2 regions of the Streptomyces thermoalcalitolerans genome follow, and region 2 is predicted to be linked to the other one. Evidence: riboswitches for the same ligand, from Rfam matches in the RefSeq annotation. Region 2 holds a riboswitch; the other holds the start of a gene.
What was found. A riboswitch is a leader RNA that binds a small molecule or an ion and turns the genes downstream of it on or off. The one in region 2 is predicted to bind glycine.

Region 1: another riboswitch for glycine. It lies ahead of gcvP (aminomethyl-transferring glycine dehydrogenase); the one in region 2 lies ahead of gcvT (glycine cleavage system aminomethyltransferase GcvT).

The regions. Positions count from the first base shown of each region.
Region 1 covers NZ_BAAAHG010000057.1:9,437-16,457, reverse strand. The annotation lists gene ABD224_RS24645 (TOBE domain-containing protein) at 1-13, shown strand, start outside; gene ABD224_RS24640 (hypothetical protein) at 123-299, shown strand; gene ABD224_RS24635 (ABC transporter permease) at 296-1,141, shown strand; gene ABD224_RS24630 (ABC transporter ATP-binding protein) at 1,203-2,294, shown strand; gene gcvP (aminomethyl-transferring glycine dehydrogenase) at 2,403-5,288, opposite strand; glycine riboswitch at 5,466-5,560, opposite strand; gene ABD224_RS24620 (PRC-barrel domain-containing protein) at 5,674-6,060, shown strand; gene ABD224_RS24615 (DNA polymerase IV) at 6,074-7,021, opposite strand, start outside.
Region 2 covers NZ_BAAAHG010000019.1:29,241-36,261, forward strand. The annotation lists gene glyA (serine hydroxymethyltransferase) at 1-859, opposite strand, end outside; gene gcvH (glycine cleavage system protein GcvH) at 877-1,254, opposite strand; gene gcvT (glycine cleavage system aminomethyltransferase GcvT) at 1,367-2,494, opposite strand; glycine riboswitch at 2,537-2,650, opposite strand; glycine riboswitch at 2,651-2,748, opposite strand; gene ABD224_RS13750 (AAA family ATPase) at 2,920-3,633, shown strand; gene ABD224_RS13755 (enhanced serine sensitivity protein SseB) at 3,638-4,411, shown strand; gene ABD224_RS13760 (enhanced serine sensitivity protein SseB C-terminal domain-containing protein) at 4,813-5,601, shown strand; gene ABD224_RS13765 (ABC transporter substrate-binding protein) at 6,093-7,021, shown strand, end outside.

The DNA of each region.
Region 1 (7,021 bases), on a different contig from region 2:
CGACCGGACCTGACCGGCTGTTCCAGTCCCTCGCACATGCCAGCACCATAAGGCGCCTTGCCTGACTTATGCGGCACGACCAGGCCCTTACACCTGGCAGATGCGGCAGTATCATCACGAGCATGACGACCCGTTCCGCACGCCGTGCCAGGACGCCGCGGGCGGCCGGCGTGGGCGCCGCGCAGAGGGCGCTCGCCGTGAGCGGCCCGAAGCCCACCGCCGTCTCCTGCGAGCAGGACGTCGGACGGTCCCCCGAGGGCCCGAGGACGCCGGCCCGGTCGGGTTTCCTGACACCATGACCGAACTGGACCGGCCCCGTGCCGTGCCCCCGGAGAACGGATCACGGCGCGGGCGCCTTCGCCGAGGCGTACCCCTGCCGCTGATGCTCCCGGCCCTGGTGGGCCTGGCCTTCCTGCTGCTGCCGCTGCTCGCCCTGCTGATCCGGGCCCCCTGGCGCACCCTGCCGGAGCAGCTCACCGGCGCCGAGGTGTGGCAGGCCCTCCGGCTGTCCCTGGTCAGCGCCACCGCGGCCACCGCCGTGAGCCTGGTGCTCGGCGTCCCGCTGGCCTGGCTGCTGGCCCGTACGGACTTCCCCGGGCGCCGGCTCGTCCGGGCCCTGGTGACCCTGCCGCTCGTGCTGCCTCCGGTGGTGGGCGGTGTGGCCCTGCTGCTGGCGCTGGGCCGGGGCGGTGTGATCGGACAGTGGCTGGACGCCTGGTTCGGGATCACACTGCCGTTCACCACCGCCGCGGTGGTGGTCGCGGAGGCGTTCGTGGCCATGCCGTTCCTCGTCATCTCCGTCGAGGGCACGCTGCGGGCCGCCGACCCGCGCTACGAGGAGGCGGCCGCCACGCTGGGTGCCTCCCGTTTCACCGCGTTCCGCCGGGTCACCCTGCCGCTGATCGCACCCGGCATCGCCGCCGGTGCCGTGCTCGCCTGGGCGCGGGCGCTCGGCGAGTTCGGTGCGACGATCACGTTCGCGGGCAACTTCCCCGGCCGTACGCAGACCATGCCGCTGGCGGTCTACCTGGCCCTGCAGAACGACCCGGACGCCGCGATCGTCCTGAGCCTGGTGCTGCTGACGGTGTCGATCGCGGTGCTGGCCGCTCTGCGGGACCGTTGGATGACACCCTCCACATGACCACGGCTCCGCCCCGGTCCCACTCCGCCCCGTATCCAGGACGATCCAGGACGACCGCCTCATGACCGACCTCGACGAGACGCCGGCCGGCGCCCGCGCACAGGACCTGCCCGGCCGGGGTCTGGACGCCCGGCTCGTCGTCGACCGCGGCACCTTCCGCCTCGACGTGTCCCTGACCGTCGCTCCCGGGGAGGTCGTCGCGCTGCTCGGCCCGAACGGCGCCGGCAAGACCACGGCCCTGCGCGCGCTCGCCGGCCTGGTCCCGCTCACCGGCGGACATCTGCGCCTGGACGGTGCCGCCCTGGACCGTACACCGCCCGAGGCACGGCCGGTCGGGGTCGTCTTCCAGGACTACCTGCTCTTCCCGCATCTGTCCGCCCTGGACAACGTGGCGTTCGGACCGCGCTGCCGGGGTGCGAGCAGGACCGAGGCCCGCGCACAGGCCGCCGAGTGGCTGGCCCGCATGGGCCTGAGCGGCCACGCCGGTGTCAAGCCCCGCCGTCTGTCCGGCGGCCAGGCCCAGCGTGTGGCCCTCGCCCGCGCCCTGGCCGTCCGGCCCCGGCTGCTGCTCCTCGACGAGCCGCTCGCCGCGCTCGACGCCCGCACCCGCCTGGAGGTCCGCGCGCAGCTGAGGCGGCACCTCGCCGAGTTCGAGGCCGTGGCCGTCCTGGTCACCCACGACCCGCTGGACGCGATGGTGCTGGCCGACCGGCTGGTCGTCGTCGAGCACGGCCGGGTCGTCCAGGAGGGCACCCCGTCCGGCATCGCCCGCCGCCCGCGCACGGACTACATCGCCCGGCTGGTCGGCCTGAACCTCTACCGCGGCCAAGCCGCCGGGCACACCGTCCGGCTGGCGGACGGCCCCGCCCTCACCACCACCGAGGACCTGTCCGGGCCCGTGTTCGTGGCCTTCCCGCCGAGTGCGGTCACCCTCCACCGGGATCGCCCCGCCGGCTCCAGCGCACGCAATCTGTGGCGCTGCGAGGTCGCCGGTCTGGAGGCCCACGGCGACCAGATCCGCGTGGACCTCACCGGCCCGCTCCGCCTCACCGCCGATCTGACCGCGGTCGCCGCCGCCGAACTCGGCCTGCACCCCGGGGCGGTGGTCTGGGCGGCCGTCAAGGCGGCCCAGACGCACGCCTATCCGGCCTGACCCGCCCCCGTCGCAGGGCGCGGGGCCTGTTCCCGGTCCGGAAAGGCCGGGAACAGGCCCCTACGCACATCACGTGCGCCGCTCGGTCCGCTCAGTCGCTCGGTCCGCTCAGCTCTCGTACGCCTCCAGCGGCGGGCAGGAGCAGACCAGGTTCCGGTCGCCGTAGGCCTGGTCGATACGGCGCACCGGCGGCCAGTACTTGTCGGCGGCCGGGACACCGGCCGGGAAGACGGCCTCCTCACGGCTGTAGGGGTGCTCCCACGGGCCGCTGATCGCGGAGGCGGTGTGCGGGGCGTTCCGCAGCGGGTTGTCGTCCGCGGGCCACGCACCGGAGGCGACCTTCTCGATCTCGGCGCGAATCGCGATCATCGCCTCGCAGAACCGGTCCAGCTCGGCCAGGTCCTCGGACTCGGTAGGCTCGATCATGAGCGTGCCGGCCACCGGGAAGGACATCGTCGGCGCGTGGAAGCCGTAGTCGATCAGCCGCTTGGCGACGTCGTCCACGGTCACACCGGTCGCCTTGGTCAGCGGCCGCAGGTCGATGATGCACTCGTGTGCGACCAGGCCGCCGGGGCCGGTGTAGAGCACCGGGTAGTGCGGCTCGAGACGCTTGGCGATGTAGTTGGCGGACAGCACGGCCATCTGGGTGGCCCGCTTGAGTCCCTCGCCGCCCATCAGGCGCAGGTAGGCCCAGGAGATGGGCAGGATGCCCGCCGAGCCCCACGGTGCGGCCGAGACCGGGCCGACCCCGGTCCCGGGACCGGCCTCGGGCTGCAGCGGGTGGTTGGGCAGGTACGGCGCCAGGTGGGCGCGCACGGCCACCGGGCCGACGCCCGGCCCGCCGCCGCCGTGCGGGATGCAGAACGTCTTGTGCAGGTTCAGGTGGGAGACGTCGCCGCCGAAGTGGCCCGGCTTGGCGAGGCCGACCAGGGCGTTGAGGTTGGCGCCGTCGACGTACACCTGACCGCCGGCCTCGTGGACCTGCGCGCAGATGTCGGCGACGTGTTCCTCGAACACGCCGTGCGTGGACGGGTAGGTGATCATCAGCACCGCGAGCTGGTCGCGGTACTGCTCGATCTTCGCCCGCAGGTCCTCGACGTCGATCTCGCCGTTCTCGGCGGTCCTGACGACGACGACCTTCATGCCGGCCATCGCGGCGCTGGCGGCGTTGGTGCCGTGCGCGGAGGACGGGATGAGGCAGACCGTGCGCTGGTCGTCGCCGTTGGCACGGTGGTAGGCGCGCACGGCGAGCAGGCCGGCCAGCTCGCCCTGGGAGCCGGCGTTCGGCTGGAGGGAGACCTTGTCGTAGCCGGTGACCTCGGCGAGACGTTCCTCCAGCTCCCGGATGAGCGTGAGGTAGCCCTGCGCCTGCTCCACGGGCGCGAAGGGGTGCAGTCCGCCGAACTCCGGCCAGGTGATCGGCTCCATCTCCGTGGTCGCGTTGAGCTTCATGGTGCAGGAGCCCAACGGGATCATGCCGCGGTCGAGCGCGTAGTCGCGGTCGGCGAGCCGGCGCAGATAGCGCAGCATCGCGGTCTCGGAGCGGTACCGGTGGAAGACGGGGTGGGTGAGGTAGGTGTCGGTGCGCAGCAGGGCCTCGGGCAGGGCGTCCTCGGCCTCGGCGTCCAGCGCCTCGATGTCGCCCTCGACGCCGAAGGCGGCCCACACGGTGTGCAGGTGCTTCCGCCGGGTGGTCTCGTCGCAGGCGAGGGAGACGTGGTCGGCGTCGACGAGGCGCAGGTTGACGCCGCCCTCGCGCGCGGCGGCGACGATCTCGGCGGCCCGCCCCTCGGCCCTGACGGTCAGGGTGTCGAAGTAGGCGTCGTGGACGAGTTCGACACCGCCGGCCTTGAGTCCCTCGGCCAGGATCGTGGCGTAGCGGTGGGTGCGCCGGGCGATGTTCCTCAGGCCCTCGGGGCCGTGGTAGACGGCGTACATGCCGGCCATGACGGCGAGCAGCACCTGGGCGGTGCAGATGTTGCTGGTGGCCTTCTCGCGGCGGATGTGCTGCTCACGGGTCTGCAGGGCGAGGCGGTAGGCCTGGTTGCCGTCGGCGTCGACGGAGACGCCGACCAGGCGGCCGGGCAGGCTGCGGGCGAACTTCTCGCGCACCGCCATGTAGCCGGCGTGCGGGCCGCCGAAGCCCATCGGCACACCGAAGCGCTGGGTGGTGCCGACCGCGATGTCCGCGCCCAGCTCGCCCGGCGACTTCAGCAGCGTCAGGGCGAGCAGGTCGGCGGCGACGGTGACCAGGGCGCCCAGTTCGTGCGCCTGGTCGATGACGGGCTTCAGGTCGCGTACGGCACCGGAGGCGCCCGGGTACTGCAGGAGCACGCCGTTGATCTCGCGTGCGGCGATGTCCGCCGGGATGCCCTCGCTCAGGTCGGCGACGACGACCTCGACGCCGGTGGGTTCGGCGCGGGTCCGGAGGACGGCGATGGTCTGCGGCAACGCGTCCGCGTCGACCAGGAACAGGCCCTTCTTGTTCTTGCCCATGCGCCGGGACAGCGCCATGGCCTCGGCCGCGGCGGTGCCCTCGTCGAGCAGGGAGGCGCCGGAGGTCGGCAGGCCGGTGAGGTCGGCGACCATGGTCTGGAAGTTCAGCAGCGCCTCGAGGCGGCCCTGGGAGATCTCCGGCTGGTAGGGGGTGTAGGCGGTGTACCAGGCCGGGTTCTCCATGACGTTGCGCAGGATGACCGGCGGGGTGAAGGTGCCGTAGTAGCCGAGTCCGATCATCGAGTCGAGGACCTGGTTGCGGCCGGCCAGCGAGCGCAGCTCGGCCAGGACCTCGGCCTCGGTGCGGGCACCCGGCAGGTCGAGTGCGTCGGTGCTCTTGATGGCATCGGGTACCGCGGCGGCCATGAGCTCGTCGAGCGAGCCGTAGCCGACCTGCGCGAGCATCTTGGCCCGCGCCTCCTGGTCGGCCCCGATGTGGCGCTGTTCGAAGGGGATGCCCTGTTCGAGCTCGGAGAGCGGAATGCGCTGGGCGGTCATTGCGGAGGCCTCCTGGTCTGATACGACCTTCGAGGGACACCACGGCACGGGTGTCCCGACGGCCTCCCCCTCTGTCATCTCGACCTGAGAGTTTCACCGGGCCGCCCAGGGGGCTCCCGGTTTTCACCGTCGGTGAGAGCGGACACCGTCGACACCCGCCCTGCTTTCCAGAGTGACCTCGTCCGTGCGGTACGGGGGCCTGAGAGATTCCGGGGAGGATTTGCTCCTTCGGCGCCTCCGGTGGTTCCGGAGAGCTCTCCCGCACGGGGTCAGCGGCCTCTGCCAGCGTACCAGCGGGACGGCTGGCGGGGTCTTCGAGTGGCCGTCCTGCCGATTGTGCTCTTTTGTAGTGCCTACGAATGATTTGCGACCATCTGGAGGGCCCGTGCAGACCGAGATCGATCCGCGCAACCTGATCGGCCGCAAGGCGTTCGACCGCAATGGCCACAAGATCGGCACGGTGGACGAGGTCTACCTCGACGACGCGACCGGTGTACCGGAGTGGGCGGCCATACGCACCGGCCTGTTCTCCCGGGACGCCTTCGTGCCCCTGGGGCCGAGCGAGCTGGTGGAGGGCACTCTGCGGGTCCCCTTCGACCGCTCCCTGATCAAGGAGGCCCCCGACTTCGGCGTGGGCCGTCATCTCTCCCCCGAGCAGGAACTGCAGCTCTACCACCACTACGGCCTGGACGCCGCGTCCCCCTCCGCCCTCCCGGACCGCGACACCGGCGATCTCGCGGGCTCCGGCTCGGGCCCGGACGAGACCGCCTGACACCCGAACGGCGTCAGCCCCCTTCGGCGGCGCTCTCCGACGGCACGCGCTCCCCCGCCCGGTCCCCCGGCCCCGGCAGCTCCGTGTCCTCGGGTCCGGCGGATGCGGGGCACGCCAGAGGCACCAGAGGGAGGGGATCCGCCGGTTCCAGGTCCGGGTCGTCGACGAAGAAGGTGCGGACCCGGCCCGGCGGGGAGCCGGGGGTCTCGAAGCGGACGGTGACGCGGCCCAGGCCGCTGCCCTGGACCCAGCCGTGGCCGTACTCGGCGTGCCGTACGTCGTGGCCCGCGAGCCAGCGCCGCTCGGCGGGGGCCGCCCGGTCCGCGGCCGGCTCCTGCTCCGCCTCCTCGGCCGGGTTCCCGGCCTCCGCGCTCGCCGCCTGGGCGAACAGGTCCTCCTGGGTGTAGTCGGCGAGCCCGGACACGCCCACGCCGAGCAGCCGTACGCCGCCCGTGGTGTCCACGGAGGCCAGCAGCCGGGCGGCGGTCTCCCGCACCACCGCGGGGTCGTCCGTGGGGCCCCGCAGGGTCTCGGACCGGGTCAGGGTGGAGAAGTCGTAGCGGCGCACCTTCAGCACGATGGTGCGCCCCGACAGCCCGGCCGCGCGCAGCCGCCGTACGCACCGGTCGGCGAGCCGCTGCACCTCCAGGCCCACCCGGAGGCGGTCGTGGATGTCCACGTCGTAGGTGTCCTCGACCGACACCGACTTGGTCTCGCGCTCGGCGACGACGGGCCGCTCGTCGCGGGCCAGCGCCATGGCGTACAGCGCGTGGCCGTGCGCCTTGCCGAGCAGCCGTACCAGCTCGTCCTCACCCGCTTCGGCGAGTTCGGCGACGGTGTGGATCCCGGCGCGCCGCAGCTGGTCGTTCGTGGCCGGTCCGACGCCCGGCAGGGTCCGCACGGGCATGGGGCCGAGCAGGGCCCGCTCCGTGCCGGGCTCGATGAGCACCAGCCCGTCGGG
Region 2 (7,021 bases):
CCTTGAACTCCTCGCTCGCCGCGATCTTGAAGGCCACCGCCTTGGCGGCGATCACATGCTCCAGCGGACCGCCCTGCTGACCGGGGAAGACCGCGGAGTTGATCTTCTTGGCCAGCTCGGCCGTCGACAGGATCACCCCACCGCGCGGGCCGCCCAGCGTCTTGTGGGTGGTGGTGGTGACCACATGCGCGTGCGGCACCGGGTTCGGGTGCAGACCCGCGGCGACCAGGCCGGCGAAGTGCGCCATGTCGACCATGAGGTAGGCGCCGACCTCGTCCGCGATCCGGCGGAACGCGGCGAAGTCCAGCTGCCGCGGATAGGCCGACCAGCCGGCCACGATCAGCTTCGGCCGGGACTCCTTGGCCAGCCTCTCCACCTCGGCCATGTCGACCAGGCCGTCCTCGCCCACGTGGTAGGCGACGACCTCGTAGAGCCTGCCGGAGAAGTTGATCCTCATGCCGTGGGTCAGGTGCCCGCCGTGCGCGAGGTCCAGGCCCATGATCCTGTCGCCCGGCTCGAGCAGCGAGAACATCACGGCCGCGTTCGCCTGGGCACCGGAGTGCGGCTGCACATTGGCGTGCTCGGCGCCGAACAGCGCCTTGACGCGGTCGATGGCGATCTGCTCGACCACGTCGACGTGCTCGCAGCCGCCGTAGTAGCGGCGGCCCGGATAGCCCTCGGCGTACTTGTTGGTGAGGACCGAGCCCTGGGCCTCCATGACCGCCACCGGGGCGAAGTTCTCCGAGGCGATCATCTCGAGGGTGGACTGCTGGCGGTGCAGTTCGGCGTCGACCGCGGCGGCCACGTCCGGGTCGAGCTCGTGCAGGGGCGTGTCGAGAACGGTCTTCCGCTCGGTCATGCGCGTCGTCCCGTTTCTCAGCCGGCCGTGTGGGCGGCGTACTCGTCGGCGGAGAGCAGGTCGTCCGGCTCGCTCGTGACGCGCACCTTGAACAGCCAGCCGCCCTCGAACGGAGCCGAGTTCACCAGCGACGGGTCGTTCACCACGTCCTCGTTGATCTCGGTGACCTCACCGCTGACCGGGGCGTACAGGTCGGACACCGACTTGGTGGACTCCAGCTCGCCGCAGGCCTCGCCCGCGGTCACCGTGGAGCCGACCTCCGGGAGCTGGGCGTAGACGACGTCGCCGAGCGCGTTGGCCGCGAACTCGGTGATGCCGACCGTGGCGATGCCGTCCTCGGCGGGCGACACCCACTCGTGCTCCTTGCTGTAGCGCAGCTGCTCAGGGTTGCTCATGGCCTGATTCCTCCTGTACGCGGGGGGTGCTGATGGCTGAGGGAAGGGAAAAGGTGCCTGTGATCAGGGGTGACGTGGCCCGCCCCGGGGCCGGCCGGCCGCCGCGCCGGTGTCACTTCTGCCGCTTGTAGAAGGGCAGCGCCACCACCTCGTACGGCTCGTGACTGCCCCGGATGTCCACCGCGACACCCGTCGTGCCCGGCGTGGCGTACGCGGCGTCGACGTAGGCCATCGCGATCGGCTTGCCCAGGGTGGGGGAGGGGGCACCGGAGGTGACCTCGCCGATCACCTTTCCGTCCGCGACGACCGCGTAGCCGGCGCGCGGGACCCGGCGGCCCTGGGCGACCAGGCCGACGAGCACCCGGGACGGCTCGGCGGCCACCCGCTCGGCGGCGGCCAGCAGGGCCTCGCGGCCCACGAAGTCGCCCTCCTTGTCGAACTTGACCACCCGGCCGAACCCCGCGTCGAACGGGGTCAGCGCCGTCGACAGCTCGTTGCCGTACAGCGGCATGCCCGCCTCCAGGCGCAGCGTGTCGCGGCAGGACAGGCCGCAGGGCACCAGACCGGCCGGGGCGCCGGCCTCGGTGAGCGCCTGCCACAGCCGCTCCGCGTCGCCCGGGGCCACGAACAGCTCGAAGCCGTCCTCGCCGGTGTACCCGGTGCGGGCGATCAGCGCGGGGACGCCCGCGACGGTGCCGGACAGAACGGCGTAGTACTTCAGTCCGTCCAGGTCGGCGTCGGTGAGGGGCTTGAGGACGGCGAGGGCCTCGGGCCCCTGGACGGCGAGCAGCGCGTAGCCGTCCCGGTCGTCACGGACCTCGGCGTCGAAGCCGGCCGCCCGCTCGGTGAGCGCGTCGAGCACCGCCTGGGCGTTGGAGGCGTTGGCGACGACCAGGTACTCGCTCTCGCCCGTCCGGTAGACGATCAGGTCGTCCAGGATGCCGCCGTCGGCCCGGCAGATCATGGTGTAGCGGGCACGGCCCGGGCCCACGGTGGCGATGTTGCCGACCAGGGCGTAGTTCAGCAGCGCGGCGGCCTGCGGTCCGGTGACGGTGATCTCGCCCATGTGGGAGAGGTCGAACAGACCGGCCCTGGTGCGCACGGCGAGGTGCTCCTCGCGCTCGGAGCCGTAGCGCAGGGGCATCTCCCAGCCGGCGAAGTCGGTCATGGTCGCGCCGAGCGAGCGGTGCAGCGCGTCGAGCGGGGTACGGCGGAGTCGAGGGGCGTCGGTACTGCTCATCGGTCGGTCTCCAGGACAGAAAGGACGAGGACGGGTCTGCTGTCCTCCCCATCTGTCATCGGAACCTGAGAGGTTCGCCGCGACCGCCGTCGGGCGGACGGCCACGGCTTGCACCTTGGGTGGGGCCGCCGTCGGCGGCCCGCTTTTCAGATGTGCCTCGCCCGCGCGGTAACGGGGCCTGAGAGATTCAAGGGAGGGACTTGCTCCTTCGGCGCCCCGGCGAACGCGGCCGGGGACTCTCCCGCGCGGATTCAAACGGCCGATATGCAGTTGAGGCGCCCATCATTGCACGACCGGCGCGTTCGCGGCAGGACCGTACCTGTGACCGGCCCGTGGCAGTACGTACACGGAATCGCGGAACACCGTCCATTACCTTCTCTTTACGTTCGGTGGGAAGGTGCATTCCTGACCAACCGGGGAGGATGATGACGGTGAACAGGCCCAGGCCACAGGCGACGTCCCAGTCCTCCGCGCTGCCCCTTCCGCTGTCCGGGCCGGCTCCCGTCCGGCCGCGGCGGCTCGGGGCCGCCGTCCGGGACCTGCGGGGAGAGAACGGGCCGCACGAGCTGTGCTTCGGGCCGTACGACCTGGTCGTGGTGACCGGCCTGCCCGGCGGCGGCAAGTCCACGCTGATGCGCCGTGCGGTGCGCGGGGGCCTGCGGATCGACTCCCAGGACACCCGCGACCGCTGGGACGCCCGCCTGGCGCCGTACCTGCCCTACGTCCTCTACCGCCCTCTGGTCCGCCTCGCCCACTACGCCGGACTGCGCGGCGCCCTGCGCTCCGGCGCCCCGGTCGTGGTCCACGACTGCGGCACCCAGCCCTGGGTGCGCGCCTGGCTGGCCCGTACCGCCCGCCGCCGCGGCGCCGCCCTGCACCTGATCCTGCTGGACGTCGCCCCCGGCACCGCGCTGGCGGGCCAGCGGGAACGCGGCCGGGGGGTCTCCCCGTACGCCTTCCGGCGTCACTGCCGGGCGGCGGCCCGTCTGCTGCGCGTCCTGCGGCGGGGGGAGCTGCCGAGGGGCTGCGACTCGGCGGTCCTGCTGGACCGCGAGGCCGCGGCGGCACTGCGGCGGGTCGAGTTCGCTCCCGTACCGGATAACCTTCCGGTCACAGCAGTGGTTTCCAGCAGGCGGTAGGTAGATGGATTTCCCGGCACAGGCACATCTCCAGCCCCACCCGCACGGCGGTTGGCCCGGCAACGAACTGGAGGAGGTGCTGTCGGCCTCCCTCGGCGTCCCGTCGGCCGTCGGCCGGATCATCGAGGTCCTCAGCCGCAGCTTCCTCTGGGTCCCCCTGCCCAATGGCGGGGGCCCGAACAGCGGTCCGCTCGACCTGCCCGCGATGGAGCTCGACGGCCAGGCGTATGTGCCGGTCTTCAGCTCCGAGGAGCAGTTCCGTCAGGTCGTCGGCTCCCACATGGCGTACACCATCGCGCCCGCCGTCGAGTTCGCGCGCGGACTGCCCCCGCAGGCCGGCATCGCCATCAACCCGGAGGGCGTGGTCGGCGTCCCGCTGCCGCCGCCGGCCGTGGCCGAGCTGTGCCGGGCGGGACGCACCCCGCTGGACGGCCCGGAGACCGGCGGCCGCGTCCGCCTCTTCGAGCCCGACTGGCAGGACGACCCGATGGACTTCCTCTCCGCCGCCTCCGCCGAGTTCGCGGCGATCGGCGTGGTCCGCACCGCCCGGCGCTGTCTGGCCGCCATCGAGACGGCCGACCCGGTCATGTTCATCGGTGTCGAGCTGTCCCACCTCGAGGGCGACCTGCTGACCCGCCCCCTGGAGGCCCTGGGCCGTGCCCTGGCCGCCTCCCCGGTCCGGTGGCCGGTCAACCTGGTCCTTCTGGACGTGGCCCAGGACCCGGTGACCGACTGGATGAGGGAAAAGATCCGGCCGTTCTACCGGCACGACCACTGAGGACACCGCCGCATGGGCACAAGCGTCCCACGGTGGCAAAAACGGCAACGGGTACCGAGTTCGCAGGCGGCCTTAAGCTAGTGCTGCGACCGAAAAGGTTCACCGGCTCGCGACGCCCGGCACGGCGCCTCGTCGTGCCGCCGCACCGCCCGCGTACCCCCCGGTACGCGGGAGCTGCCTCGCCCCGCGGCGCTCCCCGCCGTTACGAAGGGCGTGGAAGACGGTGCGGCACCGGACGCCGCGAGCGCCCCGGCGTACCTTTCCGGTCGCCGCGGCGTGTTCCTGAAAGCCCCGTCCGCATCGTCGGACATCCCGGGCGTCTCCGGGCGGGACTTCGGGGAGCACGCCCTGGTACACAGGGTGTCGAAGGGGCTCGTGGAGGGGCGGTACAGAAGGTGAGCGTGAGCGCCAGCGGCACGGCGGCCGTGCAGGTCGAGCAGGCGCTGCGCCAGGTGACGCCGGGGCGTTACGACGCCTACGAGGTGTTGCTGCGCGCACTGGCGACGCCGTCCTCCGGCCGGGTCTGGATGCTGCTGTGGCACGGCCAGGCGGGTTCCCCCGACGCCCAGTACGGGCGCATGGAGGTCGACGGCCACGGCTACGCGCCCTGCGTGACGTCCGCTCAGGAGCTGTCGGCCAGCGGCTGGATGCGGTCGTACGAGGTGGTGGACGGCCTCGAGGTGGCCCGCATCCTCTACCGCGAGCACTACGGCCTCTGGCTGAACCCGCACGCTCCGGGCGGCGGCGTCGGCATCCCCTGGCTCGATCTGCGCCGTATCGCCACCGGCCTGGACCGCCAGCCCGCGGGGCCGCTCAGACTGTCCGAGCCGACCGTCGAGGTCCCGCAGTTCTACGCCCTGCTCACCCAGAACGCCCACCGCACCCCGGCGGTCCGCTCGCTGCGCCGCGCCTGGGTGCAGCCCGCGCTCGGAGAACCGTACCTGGCCATCGGCCTGGACGTGTACGACACCTCGCCGGCCGCCGTCGACTCGGTGCGCGCGATGATGCAGCAGTCCGTCAGCGCCGTCCCCGACGGGCTGCCGGTGTCGACCGTGGCGATGTCCGACGAGTACGACCCGGTCGCGATGTGGCTGCGCGCCAACTCCCGCCCCTTCTACGACCGCGAGGCGCACGGTGCCGTACCGCCCGCCGCCTCGGGCTACGGCTACCCGCCCGTGTACCGGCACTGACCGGGACGGAACCGGTACCGGCACTGACCGGGACGGATACCGGCGCTGACCGGGGCAGACCCTCGAAAGGCCCGGTGCGGTCGACCGCACCGGGCCTTCGCATGTGATCACGCAGCGTCACCGCTTGTCCAGCATATGGACATCTGACCGGTGCTGGGCTTTCTTCACAACTCATCGCTGATGTCACGTCGGATTTTCGGCCGTGCCGGCGGTCGTGCGCGCTCAGCTACACCTTGCTAACCGCCTGTCACCTGCGGTTTTGCCGTTTCTACACACCATCTGACGGTTTCTCGGAGGCTCCTGAGGGGGCGTCTTGTGTATCGATTGGATCAACTTCTTGTGAAGGGACGCCTGAACTGCCCCCTTATGTCAAGTGTCCAGATCTCAGGTAGGTATCACCGGTATCCGGACCGTTCCTGACTCCCTGCGAACGTCTGTAGTGTTCAGCGAGTCAAGATGCATCCACATAGCGGACCCGGAGTGGCCCCAGAATGCGCATATTCAAGCCCCGAGCCGCTCGGGCGATCACGGCCGTAGTCGCGGTCAGTCTGATCGCCGCGGGCTGCACCAGCAAGCGGGACAGCGGCAACAAGAGCGGCGACAGAAAGGACACCTTCGTCTTCGCCGGTGCGGGCGACCCGGGCTCCCTGGATCCTGCCCTCGCGAGCGACGGCGAAACCTTCCGTGTGACGCGCCAGGCGTTCGAGGCCCTCCTCGAGCACGAGCCGGGCGGCACCAAGCTGGTCGGCGGTCTCGCCGAGACCTGGTCGAGCAACGACAAGGGCACCGTCTGGACCTTCAACCTCCGCAAGGGCGTGAAGTTCCACGACGGCGAGAAGCTCAACGCCAAGGCGGTCTGCGCCAACTACGACCACTGGTTCCACTGGAAGGGCACCTACCAGTCCAGCGCGGTCTCCTACTACTGGCAGACCATCATGGGCGGCTTCGCGAAGAACGAGGACAAGGAGACGCCCGAGCCGAACTACAAGTCCTGCACCGCGAAGGACGAGTACACCGTCGTCATCGAGGTCAAGAAGCCCTCCGCCAACCTCCCCGGCGGCTTCTCCCTCAACTCCCTGGCGATCCACTCGCCCAAGGCCATCAAGGAGTACGAGAAGCAGGAGGCGACCGCCAAGGGCGACGCCATCACGTACCCCAAGTACAGCCAGGAGGCCGGCGTGGTCGCCGGCACCGGCCCGTACAAGATCGTCAAGTGGAACAAGGGCAACAAGGAAGTCGTCCTCGAGCGCTTCGACGACTACTGGGGCGAGAAGGCCAAGATCAAGAAGCTGATCTTCCGCACCATCGACACCGAGGAGGGCCGCCGCCAGGCGCTCCAGGCCGGTGACATCGACGGCTACGACCTCGTCGCCCCGGCCGACGTCAAGACCCTCAAGGACCAGGGCTACGTCGTCCCGAC